Regions from separate parts of the Pseudoalteromonas sp. CNC9-20 genome, predicted to be linked through region 1. Evidence: predicted binding sites of a transcription regulator. Region 1 holds the regulator's gene; the other holds the start of a gene.
The links. The regulator MetJ, encoded in region 1, represses methionine synthesis genes. The targets are predictions, from matches to a motif close to TAGACGTCTAGACGTCTA.
Positions count from the first base shown of each region.

Region 1 (7,659 bases):
CTTTATTTCGTTGATAAATTCGGGCGTTTGCGGTTTTTTAATTTCTGGCTTGGAGGCGCTTGGTTTCTGCTTAACTTGCTCAACAGCCTCGGGATCAGCATTGGTTTTTATATACCAGAGGCCGTAAGCGAAGCCGGCGAGTAACAAAATGGCCAAAGCAATAAGCACAAGCGGCAGAGGCTTTTTTGCTGGGGCTTTTTTGTTCTTACCACGCTGAGGTCGTTTGCGATTTATATAGTCGTGCTGCGCCATAATTGTTTTTGTGTTCTCTTTACATCATGTCTATGGGATCAACGTCTAAATTCCAGCGTACTTTTTGTGCCAGCTTATTACTACCGAGGTAGTTCATTAGTTGCGCCAAAAAGCCGTGTAGCGCGCCTCTATCTTGCCCTTGAATATGCAATTGATAACGGTATTTGCCAGCGACTCGTTCGAGCGGTGCGGGAATCGGACCCAGCAATTGTATCTTAGGCACGGGGGCTGCGGGAACTAAATCCGATAAAAAGCGCAACAGTAGCGATAAATCATGCGCTTCCGCCCTTAGCAGGGCTAAGTGCGAAAACGGTGGCATTTCTGTTTCATGGCGCTCTTGCAAAGCATAACGGGCAAAGTGTTGGTAACCATTATTGACTAAATCTTGCAATAGTGGGTGCTCTGGGAAGTGAGTTTGCAGCAACACGGTGCCTGGTTCGCCACTGCGCCCTGCGCGTCCTGCTACTTGAGTCACTAGTTGTGCTAAGTGTTCGGTGGCACGGAAATCACATGAGTATAACCCGGCGTCGACATCAAGAATAATGACTAGGCTGACATCGGCAAAGTGGTGGCCTTTGGCTAGCATTTGTGTGCCCACCAATAAGCGTGCGCCGCCGCGATTGATGGCAGCCAGTTCTTCCTCCAAACTGCCTTTACGTCGTGTTGAATCTCGGTCGATACGGCTGATGGGTGTGTCGGGAAATTGCTCGCTTAGTGCTTCTTGCAATTGCTCGGTGCCCAGCCCCACCGGGTTTATTTGTGTGCTACCACAATCCGGGCATTGCATGGGCGGTGCACTTTGCTCGCCACAATGATGGCACACCAAACGACGCATGGCCTTGTGGTAGGTCGCGCTGGTGCTACAACGCGAGCAGTCGCTGAGCCAGCCGCACTCATGGCAAATGAGCGAAGGGGAAAAGCCGCGACGGTTCAAAAACACCATCACTTGCTTTTGTCTCGCCAGCTCACGCTTGATATAGGCAAGGGCGCTATGGCTGAGTCCAGCCTCAAGGTGCTGACCTTTAATGTCTATGAGTTCAAATTGATTGTCACTGCTGGTTTGTGCCCGTTGAGTGAGACTGAGCAATTGGTACTTATCGGACAATGCACGGTTGAGTGTTTCCAGGGCAGGGGTCGCGCTGCCTAGAACTAAGGGAATGTTTTGCTGTTGCGCACGGTAAGCGGCCAAATCACGGGCGTGATAGCGTAGGGTGTCTTGCTGTTTGAATGAGGCGTCATGCTCCTCATCAACAATAATCATGCCTAAGCGTAAAAACGGCATAAAAATCGCCGAACGTGTGCCGATCACTATGGCACAGCTACCTTTTTGGCAAAACCGCCAGGTTTGCAAACGCTCATTATCTGTCAACGCTGAGTGCCAAAGCATAATTGGCGTATTGGGGAAGCGGCGGCGAAAGCGGTTTACCGTCTGTGGTGTTAGGCCTATTTCAGGGACCAAGACTAAGGCTTGTTTGCCCTGTTGCAAAACCTCCTCTAAGCACTGCAGATACACCTCGGTTTTGCCGCTGCCTGTGACCCCCTCAAGTAAAAAAGCGGCAAAGCCAGGGGATTGGTTAATGGCAGTGCAGGCGATGGCTTGTTCGCTGTTTAACCTTGGTTTGTTGGCCACCTGCAATGGCTGCTCGCGCCATTGACTATCAAATTCAACTGCTTGGGTTATTAGTTCTTTATTAATGAGGGCATCAATGGTGGCTTTGGAGTAGCCCAGAGCTTTAATTTCCGTGGTGGGCGATTTCCCTGATTCAGCCAGCTGCTTAAGCAAGGCTTGTTGCTTTTTCGCCCGCAGTGTCGGCTGCTGTTGCCCTTGCTCGGTGAGTTGCAGGTAATTAATGCTGGTTTTATCAATATCGGCGCCTTCACGCAGCGCTTTTGGCAAAGCGGTAAAGACGGTTTCACCTAATGGATAATGATAATAGCGAGCAGTAAATTGCAATAATTGTAGGTGACTGTCATCAATAATGGCTGTGCTATCGAGCACGGCTTTAACGGCTTTGACTTTATCTTCCGGCATCTCTGTGCTGGCTTTTACCTTTAATACCATACCGGTCAGGACACGCGAACCAAAAGGAACACTGACCCTCACCCCTACAGTCACGGCACGAGAGCACAACTCGGTGGGTAATAAATAGTCGAAGCTACGGTGTAAGGGCACCTTAAGTGCTACTTCAACGTAGCACGGGGTCGCGTTGCTACTGTGGCTGTTGGAATCGCGAGATGATGGCAACAAAAATCAGGCCCCAAGAACTAGAATATAGCGCTAATGTACTAAATTCATGGCGCAGTGAATAGCCGCAATTAAAGCTTGAACATTAATCGGGAGTCAAATAAAATACGCGGCCTTAAGGGTGCTGAGCGGGTTATATCCATGCTTTGGCACATTGAAACTAACGCGTATGGTGCCAAACTTCGGGTTTGGAGAGCGATACGGCCTATTTAGAGGTAACCCCCATGAAAGAAGGTATTCACCCTAAGTACGAAGCAATCAACGCAACGTGCTCTTGTGGCAACAAATTCCAGACAAGCTCTACCCTGTGTAAAGACATTCACCTAGACGTATGTTCAGAGTGTCACCCATTCTACACTGGTAAGCAAAAGATCCTTGATACAGGTGGTCGTGTAGATCGCTTCAATAAGCGCTTCGGTGCGCTTAGCAGCAAGAAGTAATCTTTGCTTGTCGAGAAAAGCACCTTCGGGTGCTTTTTTTGTGTCTATGATTTTTATCCATCCCCATTATTCATACTAGCCATTTCACCTTAAGCTCTAGCTCATTTAAAGTGACAAAAAAGCACAATAATGACGCTAAAGTTCACTAAAATTCACTTACTTTGTTATTAGCGAACAATAAGATTCGTTATCCGATCGGTATTCTTTTTAGTTATATTAAGTTATTCGGATATAGCATTATGCATGGCTTTAGGTGGTTTTTTATGCATGCATAAGTCCCTATAGTGCATGGAATATCAAAATTTACACATAAAGCTTTAGATAATGTGCATGAATTTGGGCTTAAAACCCTTTAATTTCGTACAACAGGATAGACCTGATATTGCTTGAATATATTTAGAAAAGCGGTATGGTTTGCCTTAACTAGCTGAACTCTCACATACATTTCTAGCAGGATACTCGTTCATGTCTGACTTTCGTGAAAAAGCCCTCGATTACCACGCTAACCCCGTTCCAGGAAAAATTAGCATTGAACTCACCAAAAGCGCCGAGACCGTTAACGATCTCGCTTTAGCCTACAGCCCAGGTGTTGCAGAGCCGGTGCGTGAAATCGCTGCCGATGCTAACAATGCTTATAAATACACGGCCAAAGGCAATATGGTTGCTGTGATCTCTAATGGCAGTGCCATTTTAGGGTTGGGTAACTTAGGGCCGTTAGCGTCTAAGCCGGTCATGGAAGGCAAGGCACTACTGTTTAAGCGTTTTGCTAATCTTGATTCCATCGATATCGAGGTGAAGCATCGCACCACGGAAGACTTTATTAACACTGTAGAAAATATTGCCGATACCTTTGGCGGTATTAACCTCGAAGATATTAAAGCCCCAGAGTGCTTCGAAATCGAGCAAGCGCTCATTGAACGCTGTAATGTGCCAGTATTTCATGATGATCAACACGGCACTGCTATCGTCACGGCCGCAGGCATGCTAAACGCTTTAGAAATTCAAGGTAAAGATATTCGTGATGCTCTGATCGTGTGTTTGGGGGCTGGCGCAGCGGCAGTTGCATGTATGGAACTGCTTATTAAGTGTGGCGCCCAGCGCGAGCATATTTACATGCTTGACCGTAAAGGGGTGATCCACACGCGTCGGGATGACTTAAATGAATATAAGCAATTATTTGCTAACAACACCGATAAGCGTACCTTGCAAGACGTTATTGCTGATGCCGATGTGTTCGTTGGTGTTTCTGGCCCAGATTTGCTCTCAGCTGAAGACCTTAAATTGATGGCCGACAAGCCGGTCATTTTTGCCTGTTCTAACCCAGACCCAGAAATTAAGCCGGATGTGGCACACAGTGCGCGCAAAGACTTAATTATGGCCACTGGGCGCTCTGACTACCCGAACCAGGTGAATAACGTACTGTGTTTCCCATTTATTTTCCGTGGTGCACTGGACGTGCGTGCCACCGCTATCAATGATGAGATGAAAATTGCCGCTGTAGAGGCTATTCGCAGCATCGCCAAGGAGCCAGTACCTGAGTCAGTGTTAACGGCATCTGGAGTGAGCGAATTAGAGTTTGGCGCGCAATACATTATTCCCAAGCCCATGGATCCACGATTATTGCCACGCGTAGCGAAAGCCGTGGCGCAGGCGGCTGTGGACTCAGGTGTTGCGCAAATTGATATGCCAGCGAATTATATGGCTGAGTAATCACTTTACTACTCAGCGCTAGAAAAAGAAAACCCAAGCTTAGTGCTTGGGTTTTTTTATGGCTTGCAAAGAGTAATAGCTTCACTAACCGCTTTTCATACAGGCTGACTTGCGACATGTATGAACAACACTAAGCTAGCTCCTGCAATGAGGCCTAATGCTCAGGGGTTAGTTAAACTTGCTTGTCTTTGTTAGTCCTCTCCGATAACAGGCACTTCCACACCCATTTCTTCCATAATTTTTCTCACCTCTTCAGGTACCTTCTCCGGATTATCTTTTCGGAGATCTTCGTCATTTGGCAGCGGTTGACCAGTAAAGGCATGTAGAAATGCTTCACACAGCAACTCACTGTTGGTGGCGTGACGAAGATTATTCACCTGGCGGCGAGTACGTTCATCGGTTAATACTTTTAAAACATTGAGCGGGATGGAAACGGTAATTTTCTTTACCTGTTGGGCTTTTTTTCCATGCTCCGCATAAGGGTGAATGTATTCACCATTCCACTTGGCCATAATTTGCGTCTTATTTTTGGTCACTTAGGCATCAATAAGGGCGAAATTTTATCGCGTTGGTAAGGATAGTCAAATATTCATAAAATAGCTATTTAGACGTATAAATGTTTTGACTTCTAAATTGTGTTAATTTAACCTTTTGGACGTCTAAACATCCATTTTCTTGATTGGGGGCAAATATGTCACAACTAAAAAAAGACACCATCGCCGTGCGCCATGGTATTGATGCCGATAAGCACCATGGTGCGGTGGTGCCACCCATTCATTTATCGACCACCTATTCCTTTGCCGATTTTGATAGCAAACGCGAATATGATTATGGTCGTAGTGGTAATCCCAATCGGGATATTTTGGCGCAGACCTTAGCGCAACTAGAAGGGGGAGAGCACGGAATTATCACCGCGACAGGTATGGCCGCAGTGCATCTAGTGACGCAGCTACTGACACCCAATGACACCCTAGTGATCCCCCATGATTGTTATGGCGGCAGTTATCGCTTATTTACATCTTTAGCTAAACGGGGGTTGCTCAAGGTTGAGGTTATCGATTTCACTCAATCAAACTGTTACCAACGCTTAGTGGCCGCCAAACCCAAACTGGTGTGGATTGAAACGCCCAGTAATCCCATTTTGCGACTCACGGATATCCGCGCAGTGTGCGATGCCGCGCAGAGCATCGGTGCGCTGGTTGCAGCCGACAACACGTTTTTATCTCCCGCCTTACAGAACCCATTGTTATTGGGTTGTGATGTGGTGGTGCACTCGACCACTAAATATATCAATGGTCACTCCGATGTGGTCGGTGGTGCGGTGATCACCAAAACCAAAGAGTTGGGTGAAGAGCTGGCATGGTGGGCTAATAATATTGGCATTACCGGCGCCGCTTTCGATAGCTATCTCACCCTGCGTGGTTTGCGTACCTTGAAAGTGCGCCTTAAGCAGCATGAAGAAAATGCCTTGGCGATTGCTCAATACCTTGAACAGCATCCTAGTGTGCAGTCTGTTTACTATCCAGGGTTGAGTTCGCACCCACAACACGACCTGGCGAAGGCGCAGCAACAGGGCTTTGGAGGTATGGTGAGCTTTGATATTAAAGGTCAGCTGCAAGACAGTGCAAAATTCCTTACTTCAGTAACGCAGTTTACCTTAGCGGAATCGTTGGGCGGGGTGGAAAGCCTTATTTGTCACCCGGCGACCATGACTCATGCGGGCATGGATAAAGCCGCACGACTTGAGGCTGGGGTCGGCGACACGCTTATCCGGATTTCTGTAGGTATTGAAGATAAACAAGATCTTATCGATGACTTAGATGCCGCCTTTTAACGCGTTAGCAAGCAAATAAGAGGATACTATGACTCAGGTTGTACATAAGTTTGGTGGTTCGAGTCTCAGCAACGCGGCGCGTTACCATGCGGTCGCCAATATTATTATCGGCAACAGCCAACTCGGTGACGTGGTAGTGGTCTCTGCGGCGGGCAAAACCACGGATACGCTAGTGAAGTTGTGGCAGGCCTACCAACAGCACGATAGCCATGGCTATCATGATGTCTTGCAGTTGCTACGCACCCATCAGCATGAGCTTATTGATGAGCTATTAGCAGCGCACCAGGCACACGCTCTGCAATCACAGCTTAATAGTGAGCTTCAGCGCATAGCTGAGCAATTGCAGACAAACACCTTAGATGAGGCGTCCTTATTAGCCCATGGTGAACTGTGGTCGGCCCGCTTGCTCGCGACCTATTTGCAGCAGTTAGGCTATGCTGCGCAAGATCTTGATGCGCGGCAGCTACTGTGTGTGCACCAAGGGCAACTACTGCATTTGGACAATGAAAAGCTCTGCGAGCGCCATATTGCCAGGGATAAAATCAACGTTGTAACGGGGTTTATTGCCGCCGATAGCAACCAGCAAACAGTCACCTTGGGACGCAATGGCAGTGACTACAGCGCCACCTTATTGGCCCGTTATGTCAACGCCAAACAAGTTTGTATATGGACCGATACGCAGGGGGTTTTCAGCACCGACCCACGTAAAGTAGCCGATGCCTTAAAGTATCAAAAAATTTGTCGTGGCCAAGCCAACCGCCTGGCCCAGTTAGGTAATCCGGTATTGCATGCAAAAACGCTGTCGCCTTTGCAAGGTAGCGCCATCAAGCTATCGGTGCGCAGCTCCTATGACAGCGGTGCCAGTGGCACTGAGATTGTCCGCGAAGGTTACTGTAAGCATAAACGTTTTTTGACCACCATAGAGGGCGTTGACCTATATCGTGTGTCGAGCCTTAAAGTGGATGAACTGGCAACCTTAAGCCAGCTTATACAGCACACCATAGGCCACTTTCAGCAGCAGGGGGTAGACTTTTTGATTGTACCCAGCGCCCATAGCACTCTTATCTCCCGTGAGCTGGGAGAGCGTGGACAACTCGTTGAGTCAAACCTCAATGGGTGCGCCTTAGTCAGCCCAAACCAGTATACTCAGCAAGGCTACCAAGAAATGCTGGCATGCT
Region 1 covers NZ_JAKRFS010000003.1:73,293-80,951, forward strand. Annotated here, with positions in the region: gene MHM89_RS07470 (SPOR domain-containing protein) at 1-252, opposite strand, end outside; gene priA (primosomal protein N') at 272-2,497, opposite strand; gene rpmE (50S ribosomal protein L31) at 2,722-2,937, shown strand; gene MHM89_RS07485 (malic enzyme-like NAD(P)-binding protein) at 3,403-4,647, shown strand; gene metJ (met regulon transcriptional regulator MetJ) at 4,839-5,159, opposite strand; partial or broken gene metB (cystathionine gamma-synthase) at 5,339-6,469, shown strand; gene metL (bifunctional aspartate kinase/homoserine dehydrogenase II) at 6,510-7,659, shown strand, end outside.

Region 2 (7,659 bases), on a different contig from region 1:
TGATGCTGGGCACCTTATTAAGTGTCACCTTAACATTGGCCATCGGCCTCGCGACCCGCGCTTTGTTAAACACCCTATAATGAAAAAGCCCGCTAATGCGGGCTTTTTCTAATTACTTTACACCAAGCTCTCGTAAGCGCTCTTGTAAGTAGCTATCTGCTGTATAGCGCTCGGAGAGCACCACATCCGGGCGCGGATGCAAAAACAGTGGCAGTGAAATACGTGATTTCGTTGACGCTTTCCCCGTCGGGTTAATAACGCGGTGAATGGTCGACGGGAAGTAATCACCTGATGCTTCTTGCAGCATATCACCAATGTTGATGATCAGATTACCGAAGTCACTTGGCACATCTAACCAACCACCCTCTTTAGTTTGCACCTGTAAGCCAGGCTCGTTCGCTGCAGGTAAAACCGTTAATAGGTTAATATCGCCATGCGCCGCCGCGCGAATAGCACCCGGCTCTTCGTCACCGGTCATTGGCGGATAATGAAGTATACGCAGTAAAGTTTGCTCAGAGTCCTTGATCATGTCTTTAAGATCAATGGAGAAACGTTTTTGTACTTCTTCTGGTGCGTGCGCCTGCACCCAGCTCAATAGCTCGCTAGCAAACTCATTAGCAAGTCGGTAATACTCACGAATTTGCTCTTCTAGTTGTGCCGGGACGCGACCTTTAGGGTAAACGTGGTAATACTCTTTAATGTCTTTAACATTGAAGCCTTTGGCTACTTCACTTACTTCCGGTGGAAAGTATCCGTCTTGTGTAGTCTTATCATATAAAAACTCGTGCTTTTGCTCAGAGTTGAAAAAAGCCTGCCAATTTTCATAAATTGATTCCACTAAAGACTGCGGGATCGGATGGTTCGTCAATACCCCAAAGCCGGTATTGCGAAGAGACTCGACAAATTCAGCTGGAGCGTTGGGCGACTGATAGTCCACTGTAGGTAAGTGCATGGTAAATTTCACCTGTTCGTTGTAGCGCTAAGCACGAAAAACATGCTTAATTTTAGCGCCAGAGCTTAGTCAAAGCCACCATAATTCATAAGGACAATTGTCCGCAGAGCCGTCTCAGCGAAGCGGCTATTGACGCAGATCAAAGTAACAGCGCAGCTGACATTGCATGACCGGGTAGCCAATAAAAAGCCCGGTATCAAACCGGGCTCTAAACTCTTAGTCCTTAACCTGCCAGTTAAGTGTTTCACCGGCGCAGATAGGGATCACTTTGTCATCGGCAAGTGGGTAACTTTCGGGCACTTGCCAGGGTTCACGTACCAACGTAATAGTATCGCTGTTACGCGCAAGGCCGTAAAAGTCAGGACCAAAATGACTGGCAAAGCCTTCTAGTTTTTCCATCGCATCGGCTTGCTCAAACGCTTCTGCATATAGCTCTAATGAAGCATGAGCGGTATAGGCGCCGGCGCAGCCACAGGATGCTTCTTTTTTATCTTTTAAATGCGGTGCCGAATCGGTGCCCATAAAGAATTTCGCGCTGCCACTGGTAGCCGCTTCAATCAAGGCTTGTTGATGGGTATTACGCTTAAGAATCGGTAAACAGTAGTAATGCGGACGAATTCCACCAGCCAACATATGATTACGGTTATATAGTAGGTGATGAGCCGTGATCGTAGCTGCCACATTGGTTGATGCTGAGCGCACAAACTCCACGGCATCGCGGGTAGTAATGTGCTCGAGCACCACTTTCAACTCAGGGAAATCAGAGACCACTTTTTTCAGTTTGGTTTCGATAAACACTTTTTCACGGTCAAAAATATCGATGCTGGAGTCGGTCACCTCACCATGAACCAAAAGCAGCATGCCGACTTCTTGCATTGCCTCAAGCACAGGATAGATGTTTTCAACATCCGTCACCCCTGAAGCCGAGTTGGTGGTCGCGCCAGCAGGATACAACTTAGCCGCGACAATTTTACCGCTGGCTTTGGCTTTGCGAATTTCTTCAGGCGTGGTGTTATCAGTGAGATAAAGTACCATTAATGGTTCAAATTGCGCGCTAGGACCTGCCGCCATGATCCGTTCACGATAGGCTAATGCCGTCTCGGTACAGGTCGCAGGTGGCACTAAGTTAGGCATAATAATCGCGCGGCCAATATAGCGGCTCGCATCACGCACGGTATCTTTTAGCTGTTCACCATCGCGTAGGTGAATGTGCCAATCGTCAGGACGAGTGAGGGTAATACGTTGCGGGGTACTTGTCATTGCTCTTATCCACTGAAAAATTTGTGTGATCTTAGGGGGGATACAAGGGAAAGTAAAGCAATCTGCGGGGTAATACCTAGGCTGAGCGGGGGGGCCTGGGCCTACCCCGCCACAGTGACCTTAATTTAGTTCAGCTCTTGTCGTAACTCCTTTGCGGCCTCTACCATGTTATAAAGCGCGGCTCGGGTTTCTTGCCATTGCCGCGTTTTCAAACCGCAGTCAGGGTTAACCCATAATCGCTCAACAGGTATTTTCTGTGCAGCTTTGTGAATTAAGGTCTTTATCGACGTAACATCGGGCACATTAGGAGTGTGAATATCATACACACCCGGCCCTATTTCATTGGGGTAATAAAAGTGTTCAAAGGCGTTCAGTAACTCCATATGAGAACGGGACGTTTCAATGGTGATGACATCGGCATCCATATCAGCAATAGCGCCAATAATATCATTGAATTCGCTGTAACACATGTGGGTATGAATCTGAGTTTTATCCTCGGCACCGCTGGCAGCAACGCGAAATGCATAAGTCGCCCAATCCAAGTAATCTTGCCAATGACTTGTTTTTAACGGCATGCGCTCACGAAAAGCAGGCTCATCTATTTGAATAATGCCAATGCCCGCATTTTGCAAATCCACAACCTCGTCACGCAGCGCTACCGCGATTTGTTTGGCGATAGTCGGGTTGTCTAAGTCATCACGGACAAAAGACCAAGATAGAATCGTCACTGGCCCAGTTAACATGCCCTTCACCGGTTTTTGTGTAAGTGACTGCGCATAGCGGCTCCAATGCACAGTCATTGGTTGCGAACGGGCCACATCACCCCAAATGATCGGTGGCTTCACACAGCGCGAGCCGTAGCTTTGCACCCAGCCAAAGTGAGTAAAGGATACGCCCTCGAGCTGTTCACCAAAATACTCGACCATATCGTTACGCTCAGCTTCGCCATGCACCAGCACGTCCAACCCAAGCGCTTGTTGCTCTTCAATGACGTAGCGAATTTCAGCTTCCATTTGCGTGTGATACGCCTGGGAGTCTAAAGTACCATTTTTAAAATCCCGCCGCGCTTTGCGAATAGCTTGGGTCTGCGGAAAAGAGCCGATAGTGGTGGTCGGTAATAGTGGCAGTTGCAAGGCTTGACGCTGGGTTTTCGCCCGCTTAGAAAACGCACTTTGTCGCTGTGCGTCTTGCGCACTGAGCGCCGCAACGCTTTGTTGCACCCTCTTGTTATTCACTCGCGTTGAGCTCTGCCGAGCCTTAACCGCAGCACTGTAGCCATCAATAGCAGTGGTGTCGCTGCTATGCAGTGCATGACGTAACAGTTGCAGCTCTTGACACTTTTGTGTTGCAAAAGCCAACCAGCTTTTTAGTTCACTGTCGAGCTGCTGCTCCTGCTCTAAATCTACCGGAGTGTGAAGCAATGAACATGAAGGGGCTATCCACAACATCTCGCCCCGCTGCTCAGCAATAGGATGTAATTGTGCATGCAACGAGGATAAATCCGCACGCCAAACGTTACGTCCATTAACAACCCCTAAGGACAACAATCGCTCATTGCCTACGGCCTTATCTAAAGCCTGTATATCCACCGTGCTCGCCAGCCAATCAAAATGTACTCCGTCGATGGCGTAATCTTGAATATCATCAAGATGATGGCTGACATCATCAAAGTAAGTGGCCAATAGCAGCTTCACCCCGTGGCCAGATAAACTCGTAAAACTGTCTTTCAAGGCTTGGCGATATGCACTATCCAATTCTAGGGCGAGAATGGGCTCATCAATTTGCACCCACTGAACCTGTTGCGCTGCAAGTTTGTCCAATATCTGCTGATACACCTCAAGTAACTGAGGTAATAGCGCAAGTTTGTCAAAAGGTTCATCGGCGCATTTGGCTAAGTATAAATAGGTCACCGGGCCGATAAGCACGGGCTTTGGTGTATGCCCTAGTTGCTGTGCTTCACTGACATGGGTAAATAACTCTGAATCAGTCAGCGAAAAGCGCTGCTCGGCGCTGAGCTCGGGCACAATATAATGATAGTTGGTATCGAACCATTTGGTCATTTCACTGGCGGCACAGGCACACCCTGAGGGCGCTCGCCCACGAGCAATACGAAATAAGGTATCGAGGGGGTTACTATCTGCGCTGTGATGACGCGCTGGCACGGCTCCGACCATCACTGTGGTAGCGAGCACATGGTCATACCATGCAAAATCACCAACGGGGAGCAACTCAACACCGGCCTGTGCTTGCAAAGCCCAATTTTGCTTGCGTATCTCAGCCCCTTTTGCTCGCAATGTGGACTGATCGATGGTGCCTGCCCAGTATGCCTCAAGGGCAAATTTAAGCGCCCGCTGCTTGCCGATTCGAGGGAAACCAAGATTATGTATTAATGCCATAACAAAACTCCTTTTAGCTATATAGATGGCTAAACATTAGATTCCTCTCCCTCACTGTGCAACCGCAGCTTTCTCAGCATTAATGTGAATTTTATTCATAGCTAAAAATTATAAGTAAATGCCAAATTAGATGACACCGCTGTCATTTTTATTGCTATAGTGGAATTTATCTATGGTTAGCTTTACGTTTACATTTTATACATCAATTATGGACGTCTAGACTTTGAAATGTCTATTACGATGCAGTAAACTGTATTCACGTTGAGCACCGCTCACAATTTTTATGAGATTTACTAAAGATGATAGATATAAAACACCTCAAGACTATTTCCACCTTGAAAGAGACCGGCTCTTTAGTGAATACCGCACGTGAGCTGTTTTTAACTCAATCTGCACTTTCTCATCAAATCAAAGACTTAGAAAACAAACTCGACTGCCAATTGTTTGAGCGGAAAACCCATCCGGTGCGATTTACTCCACAAGGCATGCTGCTATTAGAACTTGCACATGATGTACTACCAAAAGTTGAAGCGGCGAAATGCCGTTTGAAAGAGAGCTTAAATCAGCCAATTTCGCAATTACGCTTGAGCGTCGAGTGCCACGCCTGTTTTCACTGGTTATTACCGACAATTAAAGAATTTAATAACTTTTGGCCCGACATTCATGTGGACTACGAACGTGGTTTTAGTTACGACGCTATCCCTGAGCTGCTTGAGGGCGATTTAGATCTGGTATTAACCTCGGATATACGTGACCCAGAGCGCCTAGAGTACGTGCATTTATTCGATTTTAAGCTCAAGCTGATCGTTGCCCCCGACCATGAGCTGGCTAATAAAGCCTATGTCACGGCGCTGGATTTAAAAGACGAAACCATTATCTCCTACCCTATTCCTCGCGAGCGCCAAGATATTTTCAAACACTTTATCCAAAATGCGCGTTTTGATGGCACCTTGAAAAGCGTGGATCAAGGCTTGCTTATTTTCCAATTAGTGAGCGCCGGCATGGGTGTTGCTGCGCTACCTGATTGGCTTGTTACCCCCTATGAAGCGCAAGGGTTAATAAAATCTATTCCCCTTGGTGCACTAGGTCTTAATCGCCCCATGTACTTGGCCATGAAAAAAGAAATGAAAGATAACCCTGTCTATCGCCACTTCTTGAATACCTGTAAACAAAATAACACGCGTAAATAGCAAAAGCTGGGGCTGATTGATCAATTGGCCCCATTGCACACAGACGCACTGCTCTGACCATTTCAACTGCTCCTTCACTTTAGTCCCTTAAAAAGAACAACTTAGAAATTAACAGGGACAAAGGTAAAAATAAAGTTAACAAACCAACTGTCACTCTTGCCTTTTATACACTATAAATCTTGTGTGTTTTTTATACACACCTATCTCGAGTAGGCAGTGTAACTCGAGCCTCAACCGCGCCGTAAAAAAAGGAGAATTTGTATGGCTATTGGCGACGAACTATCGAGTATTGATTTTAAATCTATGATTGGCGGCCCCCTTGATGCTGTGGTACGCGCTCAAGCGCAATCGGCTCAGACCTCGGTAGATTTTATAAAATCTGTCGGCTTTGACGCTGACAGCAATGAACCCACCATGATCACCTTCAGTTATATGAAGGCCGTAGAAACCCGAGATGGAGATGGTAATGTGACCGGCACAGAGCCGAAGAAATTCGACCTTACCGTACCCATCTTAACCATGTTACCTATTCCATTTATTCGCGTTGAAGAGACCACTATTGCTTTTAACGCAAAGATAAACTCAGTGCAGGAGTCCAGTACTTCCTCCTCTCATGAGCTCAATAGTAAGCTCTCGGTGAAAGCAGGCTGGGGGCCAGTATCAGCTAAACTCAGCGCCAGCTACTCGTACAAGAAGTCGAGCTCAAGCTCATCGAAAATTGAGCGTACCTACAGCCTGTCTGTTAATGTTCGTGCCGTTCAAGACGAGCTTCCAGCGGGAACGGAGAAACTGTTAGGCATTTTAGAGAACTCTATTACTGAAGTGGAATCGGCGGCATAACGCCACATTAACTAACATAGGGGGCAAAGCCTTAGGCTGCGCCCCCTTATCCAACTCACCAAGAGGGAAACGTCATGAGTGAATTAAGTGAGGTGCTAGGATCGCTGATGATAAGCTTAGTGCACGCACGCCGCCTTGCAGACGAAGAAACAGCTGCCGTAGCCGAATATTATAAAGACCACCCCTTACTTGAGGGCATGAGTCTACCTCGGGTGCGCGTCCCTGAGCTGACCATAGATATGCCACTGACCATTAATCAGCACATACCGGCTAAAAATGCCGAATTAGACAGCCCCGCCAATGTTCACAAAGCCTTGATGAGCCACTTTAACCAAGCACTCGATGACGAAGATATTCTCAGTCGTACGAAAAGCTTTCAACACAATTTCGACAGAGAAGCCCGTGCCGCATTGGATAAAGTAACAGAGCGCCAACGTAACGGAGATGTGCGGATCAGCAAAGAGAGTATGGTCAGAGCCGTTGACGAAGCCTTTCAAAAAGCCCTGAAAAAAAGCGGCTCCGATAAAGAAGTACCATTTGAGCGTCTCAGTGCGGTGAATAAGCAGGTGCGTCACAATGTCTCCGCTATCGCCTTAAAATCGCGTTCCACTCCGCCTGCGATAAAAACCAGCGTGGTCAGCTCCGAAGTAAAAGAAACCGCCACACCTCAAAACAGCATTCGTCTTAACATTACCATTCGTGAAGAAGGCTTAGAATGGGCCACAGGCCTTGAGAACGGCCAGACCAAGAACAAACTGATGCCGGAGTAACGGCCATGCAATCCGTTCTCAAAGAAACCATTATCACACAATTAATGTTGTTACCCGCACTCAGTGACAAATACCTGGCGCAGGAGTCCAGCTATGTTATTGATGCTGCGCAATGGCTGAAAAACACGGAAGTCAAGCTAGCACCTTTGCGCAGCCCTTTGGTCAGTACACTGAGTTCATTGCGCGGGCTGATTGAAGCCTGCGACGATGGCTATCAAGATCCATCCGTACAAAGCCATAGCCGCAGTAAA
Region 2 covers NZ_JAKRFS010000006.1:27,897-35,555, forward strand. Annotated here, with positions in the region: gene MHM89_RS14715 (DUF3307 domain-containing protein) at 1-80, shown strand, start outside; gene MHM89_RS14720 (2OG-Fe(II) oxygenase family protein) at 113-952, opposite strand; gene pyrC (dihydroorotase) at 1,169-2,212, opposite strand; gene metE (5-methyltetrahydropteroyltriglutamate--homocysteine S-methyltransferase) at 2,338-4,608, opposite strand; gene MHM89_RS14735 (LysR family transcriptional regulator) at 4,908-5,798, shown strand; gene MHM89_RS14740 (DUF2589 domain-containing protein) at 6,060-6,638, shown strand; gene MHM89_RS14745 (hypothetical protein) at 6,713-7,408, shown strand; gene MHM89_RS14750 (hypothetical protein) at 7,414-7,659, shown strand, end outside.
Region 2: the regulator MetJ is predicted to act here: its motif matches at 4,818-4,835, upstream of metE (5-methyltetrahydropteroyltriglutamate--homocysteine S-methyltransferase).